2 linked regions of the Allochromatium vinosum DSM 180 genome follow. The protein of the gene in region 1 interacts with the protein of each later gene in a pairwise test. Links are inferred from orthologs where the notes say so. Each region holds a gene or a part of one and is shown in the gene's direction. Other genes may lie near its edges.

Region 1 (7,071 bases):
ACTGACACACGAAATCGCGCGCCATGGCGTGGCCGGCATCCGGTCGGTCCGAGTTCGGGATAGAGCGCGTTCATCCATTCGCATACCCTCGCTACCTCCGTCGACTTCGGTCCGCTGGGGTGACGGGGGAATTTTTTTTGTGCGCCGAGTCAGGATTTCAAGGACTCATGTGATTGACGGCGATCTTGGCCATCGGTTAGGCTTGCGCGCTTATGTCGACCGCCTTGCCTGATCATATAGACCCCTGGCGCGCCGCCAAGAGCGGCTTGTCGTTCGGGGGTGAGTTGCCCTTGGAGCGCTTTCCCAGACTGCTGGAGGTCGGGATCGCCGACAAGGGTGAGGCGCTGGCGCGCGTCGCATATCGGCTCGAATTCGGACGCAACGCGGAGTTGGGGCCGATACTCGAAGGCTGGGCGCGGGTGCGGCTACGCCTGCTCTGTCAGCGCTGCCTGAGTGATTTCTGGCTCGATCTGGAGGCGCCCCTGGCGCTGCGTCTGGTGCGAGTCGAGCCGAACGCCAAAGCGTCCGAGAGCGACTATGAAACGCTGGTGGTGACGGACGACAGTCTTGATCCGTTCGAACTCATCGAAGACGAACTCCTGCTCGCGATCCCGCCGTTTCCCCGGCATCCGGTCGGCGAGTGCCAAGCGCCCGAGGCGGCGAGTGGCGACAGGAACGCGATGCCCGAACCGGAGCGGCCGTCCGCCGAGGACATGGAGCAACCGCGCCATCCATTCGCCATCCTCGAACGCCTGAAGCAACAGTAGATTTTTGACACACGATCGGGAGGCGGCCGGGTTCCGCGCACCTCCCACACTGGAGAGTACCAATGGCCGTCCAACAGAATCGCAAGACTCCTTCCAAGCGCGGCATGCGCCGTTCGCACGATGCGCTGACCAAGCCGACTCTGTCGGTCGACCCGACCAGCGGCGAGACCCATCGCCGTCATCACGTCACGGCCGACGGTTTCTATCGCGGCCGCAAGGTTCTGGATCGGGCCGAGTGATGTCGGCGCCGGGCCGCTTCAGCGTCGTGCAATCCACGGACGAGCGCGGTGCCGCCAAGCTCCGTTGCACGATTGCCTTGGACGCCATGGGCGGGGATCACGGCCCCCAAGTCGTGGTTCCGGCGGCCCTGCGCTATCTGGCCGACAACCCGCACGCCGATCTGATCCTGGTCGGCGACGAGGCGCGCCTCGCGCCCTATCTCGGTGACGCCCCGCGCGACCGGCTGCGTATCCGTCATGCGACCCAGGAGGTCGGGATGGATGAGTCGCCCTCCAAGGCGCTGCGCGGCAAGAAAGATTCCTCGATGCGGGTGGCCATCGATCTGGTCAAGGACGGTGAGGCCCAGGCCTGCGTCAGTGCCGGCAACACCGGCGCTCTCATGGCCACCGCGCGCTTCGTGCTCAAGACCCTGCCGCACATCGATCGGCCTGCCATCTGCACCGCCGTGCCCTCGCTCCACGGGCATACTCATATGCTCGATCTCGGCGCCAACGTCGACTGCACCGCCGAGCATCTGTTCCAGTTCGCCGTCATGGGCAGTGAGCTGGTCTCGGCCGTCGACGGCATCGAACGCCCCAAGGTCGCGCTGCTCAACATCGGGCAGGAAGAGATCAAGGGCAACGAGCAGGTCAAGCAGGCCCACGAGTGGCTGGCGCGCAGCAACCTCAACTATGTCGGCTATGTCGAGGGCAACGGCATCTATCTCGACGACCTGGATGTCGTGGTCAGCGACGGCTTCGTCGGCAATGTCGCGCTCAAGAGCAGTGAGGGCGTGGCTAAGTTCATCGGTCAGTCGCTCTCGGCTCAGTTCAAGCGCAACCTGCTGACCCGTCTGGCCGGCTTGGTCGCGTTGCCGATCCTCAAGAAATTCCGCCGCGACATGGACCCGCGCCGCTACAACGGGGCGAGTCTGCTGGGTCTGCGCGGCATCGTGGTCAAGAGTCACGGCGGGGCCGACGAAGTCGCCTTCGAGAACGCGATCTATATCGCCGAGAAGGAGATCCGCGCCAATATCCCCCAACGCATCGGCGATCAAGTCGGGCGCCATCTCGACACTGAGCAGTACAGGGAATCGGCCTGATGAAGTTCTCGCGCATCCTCGGCACCGGGGGCTATCTGCCGTCCCGGGTCATGACCAACGCCGATCTGGAAGCAATCGTCGATACTACGGATAGTTGGATTCGCGAGCGCACCGGCATCGAGAAGCGTCATCTGGCGTCCGAGGGTGAGACCTGCTGCGATCTGGCCGAGATCGCGGCGCGCCGTGCCCTGGAAGCAGCCGGTCTCCATCCGGCCGACCTGGATCTGATCCTGGTCGCGACCACCACGCCCGATCAATTCTTTCCAAGTACCGCCTGTCTGCTCCAGCAGCGGCTGGACGTGCATGGCTGTCCGGCCTTCGATCTCCAGGCGGTCTGTGCCGGTTTCGTCTATGCGATGGACGTGGCCGACAAATACATCCGCGCCGGTGCCGCCAAGCATGTACTGGTCGTCGGTGCCGAGACCATCTCGCGATTGCTCGACTGGAACGATCGCACCACCTGCGTGCTGTTTGGCGACGGCGCCGGCGCCGTAGTGCTGGGCGCAGCCGACGAGCCGGGGATCATCTCGACCCATATCCATGCCGATGGCGCCTACAAGGAGCTGCTCCAGGTGCCGGGCGGTCACGGCAATGGCCGGGCCGATCTGGCCAAGCTGGAGATGCGCGGCAATGAGGTGTTCCGCTTTGCCGTCACCACGCTCGGGCGCATCGTCGACGAGACCCTGGAAGCCAACGGGCTGACCAAGGACGCGATCGACTGGCTGATTCCGCACCAGGCCAACATCCGCATCATCCAGGCCACGGCGCGCAAGCTCGACCTGCCGATGGAACGCGTGATCGTGACCGTCGCCGAGCATGGCAACACCTCCTCGGCCTCGATCCCGCTGGCCTTCGATCAGGCGGTGCGCGATGGGCGCATCCAGCGCGGCGAGACGCTGCTGATGGAAGCCTTCGGCGGCGGATTCACCTGGGGTTCGGTGCTCGTCCGCTATTGATTCCACCTTGAGCCGAGTGCAGGCGCCCGGCTCATGACCATCGACCACTGAACGATTCTGCAAGCCCCATGACGCAACAACTCGCTGTCTTCTTTCCCGGTCAGGGTTCGCAAGCGGTCGGCATGCTCGACGCGCTCGCCGAGTCCCATTCGAGTGTCAAGCACACCTTCGAGGAAGCCTCCGACGCGCTCGGGCGCGATCTCTGGTCGCTGGTCGGCCAGGGGCCAAAGGAGGATCTGGATCGCACCGAGAACACCCAGCCGGCGATGCTCGCTGCGGGTGTTGCCGTATGGCGCGTCTGGCAGCAGTCCGGCGGTCGTCCGGCGACCGTGATGGCCGGGCACAGTCTCGGCGAGTATGCAGCGCTGGTTGCCGCCGGTGCACTAAGCTTCGCCGACGGCATCCGGCTCGCCGCCGATCGCGCGCGCTTCATGCAGGAAGCCGTGCCGGCGGGCGAGGGTGCCATGGCCGCCGTGCTCGGACTGGAGGACGCGCAGGTCGTGGCCCTCTGTGCCGAACAGGCCCAGGGCGAAGTGCTGTCCGCCGTCAATTTCAACTCGCCCGGTCAGGTCGTGATCGCCGGTTCGGCCGCTGCCGTTGCACGCGCCATCGACGCCGCCAAGGCGGCCGGCGCCAAGCGCGCGCTGCCGCTGCCGGTGAGCGTGCCGTCACACTGCGCCCTGATGCGCCCGGCGGCCGACCGCCTGGCCGAACGTCTGGCCGATGTGGCGCTGGCCGTGCCGAGCGTGACTGTGATTCATAACGTCAACGTCGCTCCGGCCGAGGACGTCGAGTCGCTGCGCCGCCGGCTGGTCGAGCAGCTCTACAGCCCGGTACGCTGGGTCGAGACGGTCGCATCCGTCGCCGCGCAGGGCGTGACCACCGCGCTCGAATGCGGTCCGGGCAAGGTGCTGACCGGGTTGAACAAACGCATCGCTGACAATCTGACGACGCTGCCGGTCTTCGATCCGAAGACGCTGGAGGCGGCACTGGAGGCAACCTCGAATGCTTAAGGGTGAAATCGCGCTGGTCACTGGCGCTTCGCGTGGAATCGGACGGGCCATCGCCATGGCGCTGGCCGAGCAGGGCGCCACGGTCGTCGGCACCGCCACCACTGAATCCGGTGCTCAGGCCATCGAACAGGCGCTGACCGGCGCCGGCCATCAGGGCCTGGGTCTGGTGCTGAACGTCTCCGACCCGGCCTCCGTCGAGGCGACCCTGGCTCAGATCACCGAGCGTCTCGGCGCGCCGAGCATCCTGGTCAACAACGCCGGCATCACCCGCGACAACCTGCTGATGCGCATGAAGGACGAGGAGTGGGACGCGGTCATCGACACCAACCTGACTTCGCTCTATCGGCTCTCCAAGGGCTGTCTGCGTGCCATGACCAAGGCGCGCAAGGGTCGCATCATCAATATCGCCTCGGTCGTCGGGTCGATGGGCAACGCCGGTCAGACCAACTATGCCGCCGCCAAGGCCGGTATGATGGGCTTCACCAAGTCGCTGGCACGTGAAGTCGGCTCGCGCGGGATCACGGTCAACTGTGTTGCGCCCGGCTTCATCGACACCGACATGACCAAGGAACTGCCCGAGGCGCACCGCCAGACCCTGCTCGGCGCCATCCCGCTCGGGCGGCTCGGCCAGCCGGAAGAGATTGCCAGCGCAGTGGTCTTTCTGGCCTCGCCGGGCGGTGCCTACATCACAGGCGAGACCCTGCATGTCAATGGCGGCATGCACATGGTGTGATCGCTTGTTGGTGTTTCTTTGTTATTCGTTTCAAAACAAGATGTTGAATGTCTTCAATCGATCGCGATCTCGGCTTTCATCGCATCTTGTTTGTCACTAGAATACACCCCGGCCCACTGGGGCCAATTTTTGTCATTCGAGAGGAATCAATCCTATGAGCAGCGTTGAAGATCGAGTTCGCAAAATCGTGGTGGACCAGCTGGGTGTGAAGGAAGAAGAAGTCAACCCAGAGGCGTCCTTCGTCGACGATCTGGGAGCGGACTCGCTCGACACCGTGGAACTGGTCATGGCCCTCGAAGAGGAGTTCGAGACCGAGATTCCGGACGAAGACGCCGAGAAGATCACCACGGTCCAACAGGCCATCGACTACATCAACGCGCACCAGGCCTGAGATCAGGTCGAGCGGATAGATTTAACGCCAGGCGCCAGGCTTCGGCCTTGAAACGAGGGCGCAGCATGGGCTCGTCGAACGTGGCGTTCTGAACGACGATAGAGGTAAGTGATGGCAGGCAGAAGGGTAGTAGTCACCGGATTGGGCCTCGTGGCACCGGTTGGTCTGGACGTCAAGTCCGCGTGGGACAACATCCTCGCCGGAAAGAGCGGAATCAAACCGATCACCCATTTCGATATCGCCCCGTTCAGCACCCGCTTCGGCGGTCCGATCTATGGCTTCGATCCGAGCGACTACGTCTCGGAGAAGGACGCCAAGAAGATGGACAAGTTCATCCATTACGGCTTGGCGGCCGGCTGTCAGGCCATCGCCGATTCCGGACTGGAGGTCAACGAGTCCAACTGTCGGCGCATCGGCGTGGCCATCGGGTCCGGTATCGGTGGTATCACCGGCATCGAGAACAACTACGAGGTCTATCGCGAGAAGGGTCCGCGTCGCATTTCGCCCTTCTTCGTGCCCGCCAACATCGTCAACATGGTGGCCGGCAACCTCTCGATCAAGTTCGGCCTCAAAGGTCCCAATTATTCGATCGTCTCGGCCTGCGCGACCGGCACGCACAACATCGGCGAGGCGGCGATCATGATCCGTCACGGCTATGTCGACGTGATGCTGGCCGGTGGTGCTGAGATGGCGACCTCGCCGGTCGGTCTCGGTGGCTTTGCCGCCGCGCGCGCCCTCTCGACCCGCAACGACGATCCCGAGGCGGCCAGCCGTCCGTTCGACAAGGATCGTGACGGCTTCGTGCTCAGCGACGGTGCCGGTGTCGTGGTGCTCGAAGAGTACGAGCACGCCAAGGCGCGCGGCGCGACCATCTATGCCGAACTGGTCGGTGTCGGTATGAACTCCGACGCCTATCACATGACGGCACCCTCGGAAGATGGTGAGGGCGCCTCCGAATGTATGCGCATGGCGCTGAACGATGGCGGCCTGAACACCGAGCAAGTCCAGTACATCAACGCGCACGGTACCTCGACGCCGGCCGGCGATGTGGCCGAGACGCGTGCCGTGAAGCGTGCCTTCGGTGACTATGCCTACAAGCTCGCGGTCAGCTCGACCAAGTCCATGACCGGGCACATGCTGGGCGCGGCCGGTGGCGCCGAGGCCATCTTCACCATCCTGGCCATCCGCGATCAGGTCGCGCCGCCGACCATCAACTATCACACCCCGGACCCGGATTGCGATCTCGACTGCGTTCCCAATACGGCGCGTCAGATGACGATCGATGTGGCGATGTCCAACTCGTTCGGTTTCGGCGGCACCAACGGGACGCTCATCTTCCGGCGTCTCTGATCCGGTCTCCGTCTGGAGACCGGGACCAGGGAGACCGGTCGGGCAGGGCGCGCGACATGGCCACGACGCCAGGAATCGGCGCCCCGTCTCGGGTCTTGATCGATGGCCGGCCTGGTGATCGGTTCTCGATTCTCGACCGGGCGCTGCACTACGGGGATGGTCTGTTCGAGACCATCCGCCTCGCCGCCGGCTATCCCTGCCAGTGGCAGCGCCACATGGATCGGCTGATCCTGGGCGCGGAGCGTCTCGGCATCGACATGCCCGACACCGCTCTGCTCGCCGCCGAGGCCGCCGACGTGACCTGGGGACAGCGCGAAGGCATCCTGAAGCTGATCCTCTCGCGCGGCGAGGGCGGACGTGGGTATGCGCCGCCGATGCCAGCCGTGCCCCGGCGTCTGCTCCTGACCTATCCCTTGCCGTCCGCGCCGGGGCGTGACTGGCGTCAGGGCGTGGCCGTGCGCTACTGTCAGACACCCGTCTCGATCAATCCGGTACTCGCCGGCATCAAGCATCTCAACCGTCTGGACTCGGTCCTGGCGC
Region 2 (5,620 bases), 1.6 Mb from region 1 along the record:
TGACGGCCAACCGTGCCGGCATCCGCTTTGCACGGCTGGCCACCGAAAGCGCGTCGAGCGCCCGGTGGCTTCAGTCCGTCGCGCGTGCGGGGTTACGGGAGGACGACGTCATGCCGCGTATCGACAGTCTGCCGGAGGGACTGAGTCAGGCACGCTTCGAGGATCGTCTCGGCACGGACAAGCGGCGTGAGTACCAGCGCCTGATCGAACAGATCGACCGTCATATCGAGTCGCGCGGGCTGTACCGACAGCCGTCGGGCTGAATCCACGCCTGAGATTAGAGCGTCCGCGCCACGGCCCAGACATCGACCCGCACGGCACCGGCGTCGATCAACACCTGACTCAGTTCGGAGACCGTGCCGCCGGTCGTCATCACATCATCGACGATGGCCAGATGCCGCCCCGTGAGAGCTTCAACCGCCTTGAAGGCGCCCCGGATGTTGCGCCGCCGGGCGCGTGCCGTCAGTTCGGTCTGGGGCGGCGTGGCGCGGGTGCGGGCGACGAGACGCGGTTCGACCGGAAGGGACAGCGCGCGGCCTGTGACACGCGCGATCTCCAGCGCCTGGTTGTAGCCGCGCGTGCGCTGGCGTCGCGGATGCAGCGGCACAGGGACCAGCGCCTCGGGCCAGTCGTCCGCCGACTCGCGCGCCTGCTCGGCCAGACACTGACCCAGCAGCCGCGCGGCGTTGAGCCGCCCACGGAACTTGGCGCCCGTGATCAGAAAGGGCACCGCCCCCTCGTAGCGAAAGGCCGTCAGGCAGGCGTCGAACGGCGGCGGGCGGCGCTCGCAATCGCCGCAGATCGCCCCGTCCGGCAGTGGAACCAGAAAGGGACGCGCGCACCGGGCGCAGGCACGGAGATTGTAGGGCAGATCCAGCGCGCAGCCGGCGCAGAGATCGCGGCCCTGCTCGCCGGGCGCGCCGCAGAGCAGACAGGTCGGCGGGAACAGGCTGTCGAGCAGACTGCGATCGCCCCCAAAACCGAGTTTCCACACGGCGCTGTCTCCCTTCGATCATGACATCCCTCACACACCAGCGGAACCGACGTCAGCGGATCGAGTTGTAAACCTTGAGAACCAAAATCAGTTGACAAGTCAAACAAGCCCTTTAGAGTAATGGGCCTTTTATCGCTTCGTCACGACCGATTTCGAAGCCACATCCGGTTCCTTCCGCCCATGTCACAGATTCATACCACCGCCTTCCAGTCGCCGCCCGCACTCCGTCACGATTGGTCTCTCGACGAGATCGAAGCGATCCTCGATCAGCCGTTCAACGATCTGCTGTTCACGGCTCAGAGCGTCCACCGCGCCCACTTCGATCCCAATACCATTCAGGTCAGCACGCTGCTGAGCATCAAGACCGGCGCCTGCCCCGAGGATTGCGGCTATTGCGGCCAGAGCGCGCGCCATGCAACGGACGTCGAACCCGAGCGCATCCTGCCGCTCGACACCGTGCTGGAGGCGGCGCGCACCGCCAAGTCCCAGGGCGCGACCCGCTTCTGCATGGGCGCGGCCTGGCGCAACCCGACCGACCGCCATCTCGAACAGGTGATCGCCATGGTCGAGGGCATCCACGCGCTCGGGCTGGAAACCTGCGTCACCCTCGGCATGCTGACCGCCGAACAGGCACGCCGGCTCAAGGACGCCGGACTCGACTATTACAACCACAACCTCGACACCTCGCCCGAATTCTACGGTCAGGTCATCAGCACCCGCACCTATCAGGATCGGCTCGACACCCTGGAACACATCCGCGCGGTCGGACTCAAGACCTGTAGCGGCGGCATCCTCGGCATGGGCGAATCGCGCCGCGACCGCGCCTCCATGCTGCGCCAGCTCACCAATCTGCCGGCGCATCCCGAATCCGTCCCCATCAATCTGCTGGTCCAGGTCGAGGGCACGCCGCTGTTCGGCGTCGACGCGCTCGATCCCTTCGAGTTCGTGCGCGTGGTCGCGGCGGCGCGGATCATCATGCCGCGTTCGCATGTGCGCCTCTCGGCCGGACGCAGTGAGATGAGCGACGAGTTGCAGGCGCTCTGCTTCCTGGCCGGCGCCAACTCGATCTTCTACGGCGAGCGGCTGCTGACCGCGCCCAATGCCGAGTCCGACCGCGACCGGCGGCTGTTCGAGCGTCTCGGACTGGCTTTCGAGCAGGTCGAGGCCGAACGCACCGAGCCGGGCGCCTGCCACAAGACCACCGAGCACAAGATCCGGCTCTGAGGCGCGAGACATGGAGCGACCGCCGTCCAGCCGCACCAACCCCGAGACCGAACTGCGCCCGCGACTCGACGCGCTCAAGGCGCAGTCGCTCTATCGCCGCCGCCGACTCCAGGACAGCCCGCAGCAGCCCCAGGCGCGGGTCGACGGCCGACCGATGCTGAGCTTTTGCGGCAACGACTATCTGGGTCTGGCCAATCACCCCGAGGTGATCGCCGCCCTGCGCGACGGGGCCGAACGCTGGGGCGTGGGCAGCGGCGCGGCGCATCTGGTCAACGGCCACAGCCGCGCGCATCAGGCACTGGAAGAGGCGCTGGCCGCGTTCACCGGCCGCCCGCGCGCCCTGCTGTTCTCGACCGGCTACATGGCCAACCTGGGCGTCATCAGCGCCCTGGCCGGACGGACCGACACGGTGTTCGAGGACCGGCTCAATCACGCCTCACTGCTCGACGGCGCCCTGCTGTCACGCGCCCGACTGCGCCGCTATCCGCACGCCGACGCCCAGGCACTCAAACGCCTGATCGACAGCGACCCCGCGCGGCTCATCGTCACCGACGGCGTCTTCAGCATGGACGGCGATCTGGCTCCATTGCCTGAACTCGCCACCATCGCGCGCGACTCCGGCGCCTGGCTGATGGTCGACGACGCGCACGGATTGGGCGTGCTGGGACACGAAGGACGTGGCTCACTGGATCACTTCGGACTCGGCCCCGAAGACGTCCCCATCCTGATGGGCACGCTCGGCAAGGCGTTCGGCACCTTCGGCGCTTTCGTCGCCGGCTCCGAGGAACTGATCGAGACCCTGATCCAGAGCGCACGCAGTTACATCTACACCACGGCCACCCCACCGGCACTGGCCGAAGCCACGCTCGCCAGCCTCGCCATCACCCGACGCGAACACTGGCGGCGCGAACGGCTCACCGAGTGGATCGAGCGCTTTCGTACCGGAGCGACCCGAATCGGACTGAACCTGATGGACTCGCCCACACCCATCCAGCCGATCCTGGCCGGCAGCGCCGAACAGGCACTGGCCTGGAGCGCCGCGCTCGAAGCCGCCGGCCTCCTGGTCACAGCCATTCGCCCCCCAACGGTTCCCGAAGGCACGGCGCGGCTGCGTATCACACTCTCAGCCGCGCACACTGCCGACGACATCGACCGACTGCTCGCGGCCCTGGCCAGACTACCGACCTGACCGAACCAACGCCCAGCCGCCCGTGATACGGCCAACGGATGGTTCGGGGCGCCGTCGGCGGGGGGTGTCGACCGCATGGATGCGGTCGTCAAGCCTCCAGGGATGGATTCACGGCGTCCCCCCGACGACGGCGCCCCGAGCCACCCAGCTACCGAGTCAAGCAACCACACCGAAACCACAACCGATGTCGAACCAATCCGCCCCCCCGCACACTCCAACCCCTGAAACCACCGCCGACCTGGTCCTCCTCCACGGCTGGGGCATGAACTCGGCCATCTGGAACGGCGTCCCCGAGCCGACCTGGAACGGCCTGACCCAACACCGCATCGACCTGCCCGGACATGGCGACAGCCCCTTCCCCACCGGCCGCGACGACCTCTGGGGCTGGGCCGAAGCCTGCCTGGACGCCGCCCCCGAACGCGCCGTCTGGGTCGGCTGGTCGCTGGGCGGACTCATCGCCCTGGCCGCCGCCCTGCACGCGCCCAAGCGCGTCGCCGGACTGATCCTCCTGACCGCCACCCCGCGCTTCACCCAGGCGACCGACTGGACGCCCGCCATGCCCGAAGCGACCCTGGCCCAGTTCCACGACGGCCTGCTCGCCGACCCGAGCGGCACCCTGAACCGCTTCCTGGCCCTGCAAACGCGCGGCAGCGACACCGCGCGCGAGACACTCCGCACCCTCAAACAGGAACTGGCCGCACGTCCCGAACCCAAGCCCGCCGCGCTCGCCCTGGGCCTGGATCTGCTGCGCGAGGAAGACCTGCGCCCCCAGCTCCCCGACATCCGCTGCCCGACGCTCTGGCTCTTCGGCCAACACGACACCCTGGTCCCGGCACGGGTCGCCGAACGCATCGAACTGCTGATGCCCGAAGCGCGGGTCGAGACCATCGCGGGCGCGGCCCATGCGCCCCACATCTCGCACCCCCACGAAACCGGTCGGGCCATCCGCACCTTTCTGGACGCCCTTTGAACATCACGACGCCAGACCCCAAGGCCGCCATCATGCACCCGATCGACAAGACCCGCGCCCGGCTCAGCTTCGAACGCGCCGCCGCCGACTATGACAGCGTTGCTGTGCTCCAGCGCGAGATCGCCGACCGGATGCTCGGGCGGCTCGACTACATTCGACTCGCGCCCCAACGCATTCTCGACCTTGGCGCCGGTACCGGCTATGCCATCGACCCGCTCGCCCGTCGCTATCCCAAGGCGCGCGTACTGGCGCTGGACTTCGCCCACGGGATGCTGCTCCAGGCGCGCCGACGCGGAAGCTGGTGGCGTCGGCCGCTGTGCGTCTGCGCCGATGCCGAGTCGCTGCCGCTGGCCGACGGCGCGGTGGATCTGATCGTCTCCAATGCCGCGCTCCAGTGGTGCAACGACCTGGAGCGCACCTTCAGCGAATGCCGACGGGTGCTGCGTCCGGGCGGACTGCTGCTCTTCACCACCTTCGGCCCGGATACGCTCAAGGAACTGCGCGCCGCCTGGAGCCAGGTCGACGAACACACCCACGTCAGCCCCTTCCTGGACATGCACGACATCGGCGATGCCCTGGTGCGCGCCCGCTTCGCCGATCCGGTGATGGACGCCGATCGTCTGACGCTGACCTATGACGACGTTCAGGGTCTGATGCGCGATCTCAAGACACTCGGCGCACGCAATGCCACAGACGCCCGTCCACGCGCCCTGACCGGCCGCGCGCGACTGGCCGCACTCGCCGACGCCTACGAGACCCACAGGCGCGACGGCCGTCTGCCGGCCAGCTATGAGGTCTTGTACGGACATGCCTGGGCGCCCGAGCCGGCCGAACACCGTCAAACCGGCGGCGAAGTCGCCATCCCACTCTCAGCGATCGGCGGACGCCGCCGGGCGGTCGAACCATGAGCGGATTCTTCATCACAGGCACGGATACCGGCTGCGGCAAGACCGAGATCACGCTCGGACTCATGGCCGCCCTGCAGGCACGCGGACAGCGGGTGCTGGGCATGAAGCCGGTCGCGAGCGGCTGCGATCAGCATCCCGAGGGACTGCGCAACGCGGATGCCGAACGCATCCAGGCCCAGGGCACGCACGCAGTGCCCTATGCGCTCGTCAATCCCTATGCCTTCGCGCGACCGATCGCCCCCCATGTGGCTGCCGCAGAGGTCGGGATCTCGATCGAACTCGACCGCATCCGCGCGGCGCACACCGAGCTGACGCGACAGGCCGACTGGGTGCTG

What was found. The genes of interacting proteins can lie anywhere in the genome.
Region 2: the proteins of acpP (region 1) and bioH interact in binary tests that used the Escherichia coli proteins (3 or more experiments, as listed by UniProt). The link is inferred for Allochromatium vinosum DSM 180 from one-to-one orthologs.

The regions. Positions count from the first base shown.
Region 1 is NC_013851.1:2,166,731-2,173,801, reverse strand. Bases 3,903-6,562 are described here. They hold acpP (acyl carrier protein), read left to right. Parts: upstream 3,903-4,944; coding sequence 4,945-5,181; downstream 5,182-6,562. Other genes in these bases: fabF (beta-ketoacyl-ACP synthase II), read left to right, coding at 5,293-6,531; fabG (3-oxoacyl-ACP reductase FabG), read left to right, coding at 4,050-4,790; fabD (ACP S-malonyltransferase), read left to right, coding at 3,903-4,057. Outside these bases: ALVIN_RS09430 (YceD family protein), read left to right, coding at 225-767; rpmF (50S ribosomal protein L32), read left to right, coding at 830-1,006; phosphate acyltransferase PlsX, read left to right, coding at 1,006-2,088; ALVIN_RS09415 (beta-ketoacyl-ACP synthase III), read left to right, coding at 2,088-3,044; more of fabD, read left to right, coding at 3,113-3,902; pabC (aminodeoxychorismate lyase), read left to right, coding at 6,588-7,071. UniProt on the Escherichia coli protein: Carrier of the growing fatty acid chain in fatty acid biosynthesis.
Region 2 is NC_013851.1:599,387-605,006, reverse strand. What follows is about bases 2,583-5,484. They hold bioH (pimeloyl-ACP methyl ester esterase BioH), read left to right. Parts: upstream 2,583-3,591; coding sequence 3,592-4,377; downstream 4,378-5,484. Other genes in these bases: bioD (dethiobiotin synthase), read left to right, coding at 5,282-5,484; bioC (malonyl-ACP O-methyltransferase BioC), read left to right, coding at 4,410-5,285; bioF (8-amino-7-oxononanoate synthase), read left to right, coding at 2,583-3,407. Also shown: ALVIN_RS02635 (hypothetical protein), read left to right, coding at 1-263; ALVIN_RS02630 (ComF family protein), read right to left, coding at 278-994; biotin synthase BioB, read left to right, coding at 1,175-2,218; more of bioF, read left to right, coding at 2,229-2,582; more of bioD, read left to right, coding at 5,485-5,620. UniProt on the Escherichia coli protein: The physiological role of BioH is to remove the methyl group introduced by BioC when the pimeloyl moiety is complete. It allows to synthesize pimeloyl-ACP via the fatty acid synthetic pathway through the hydrolysis of the ester bonds of pimeloyl-ACP esters.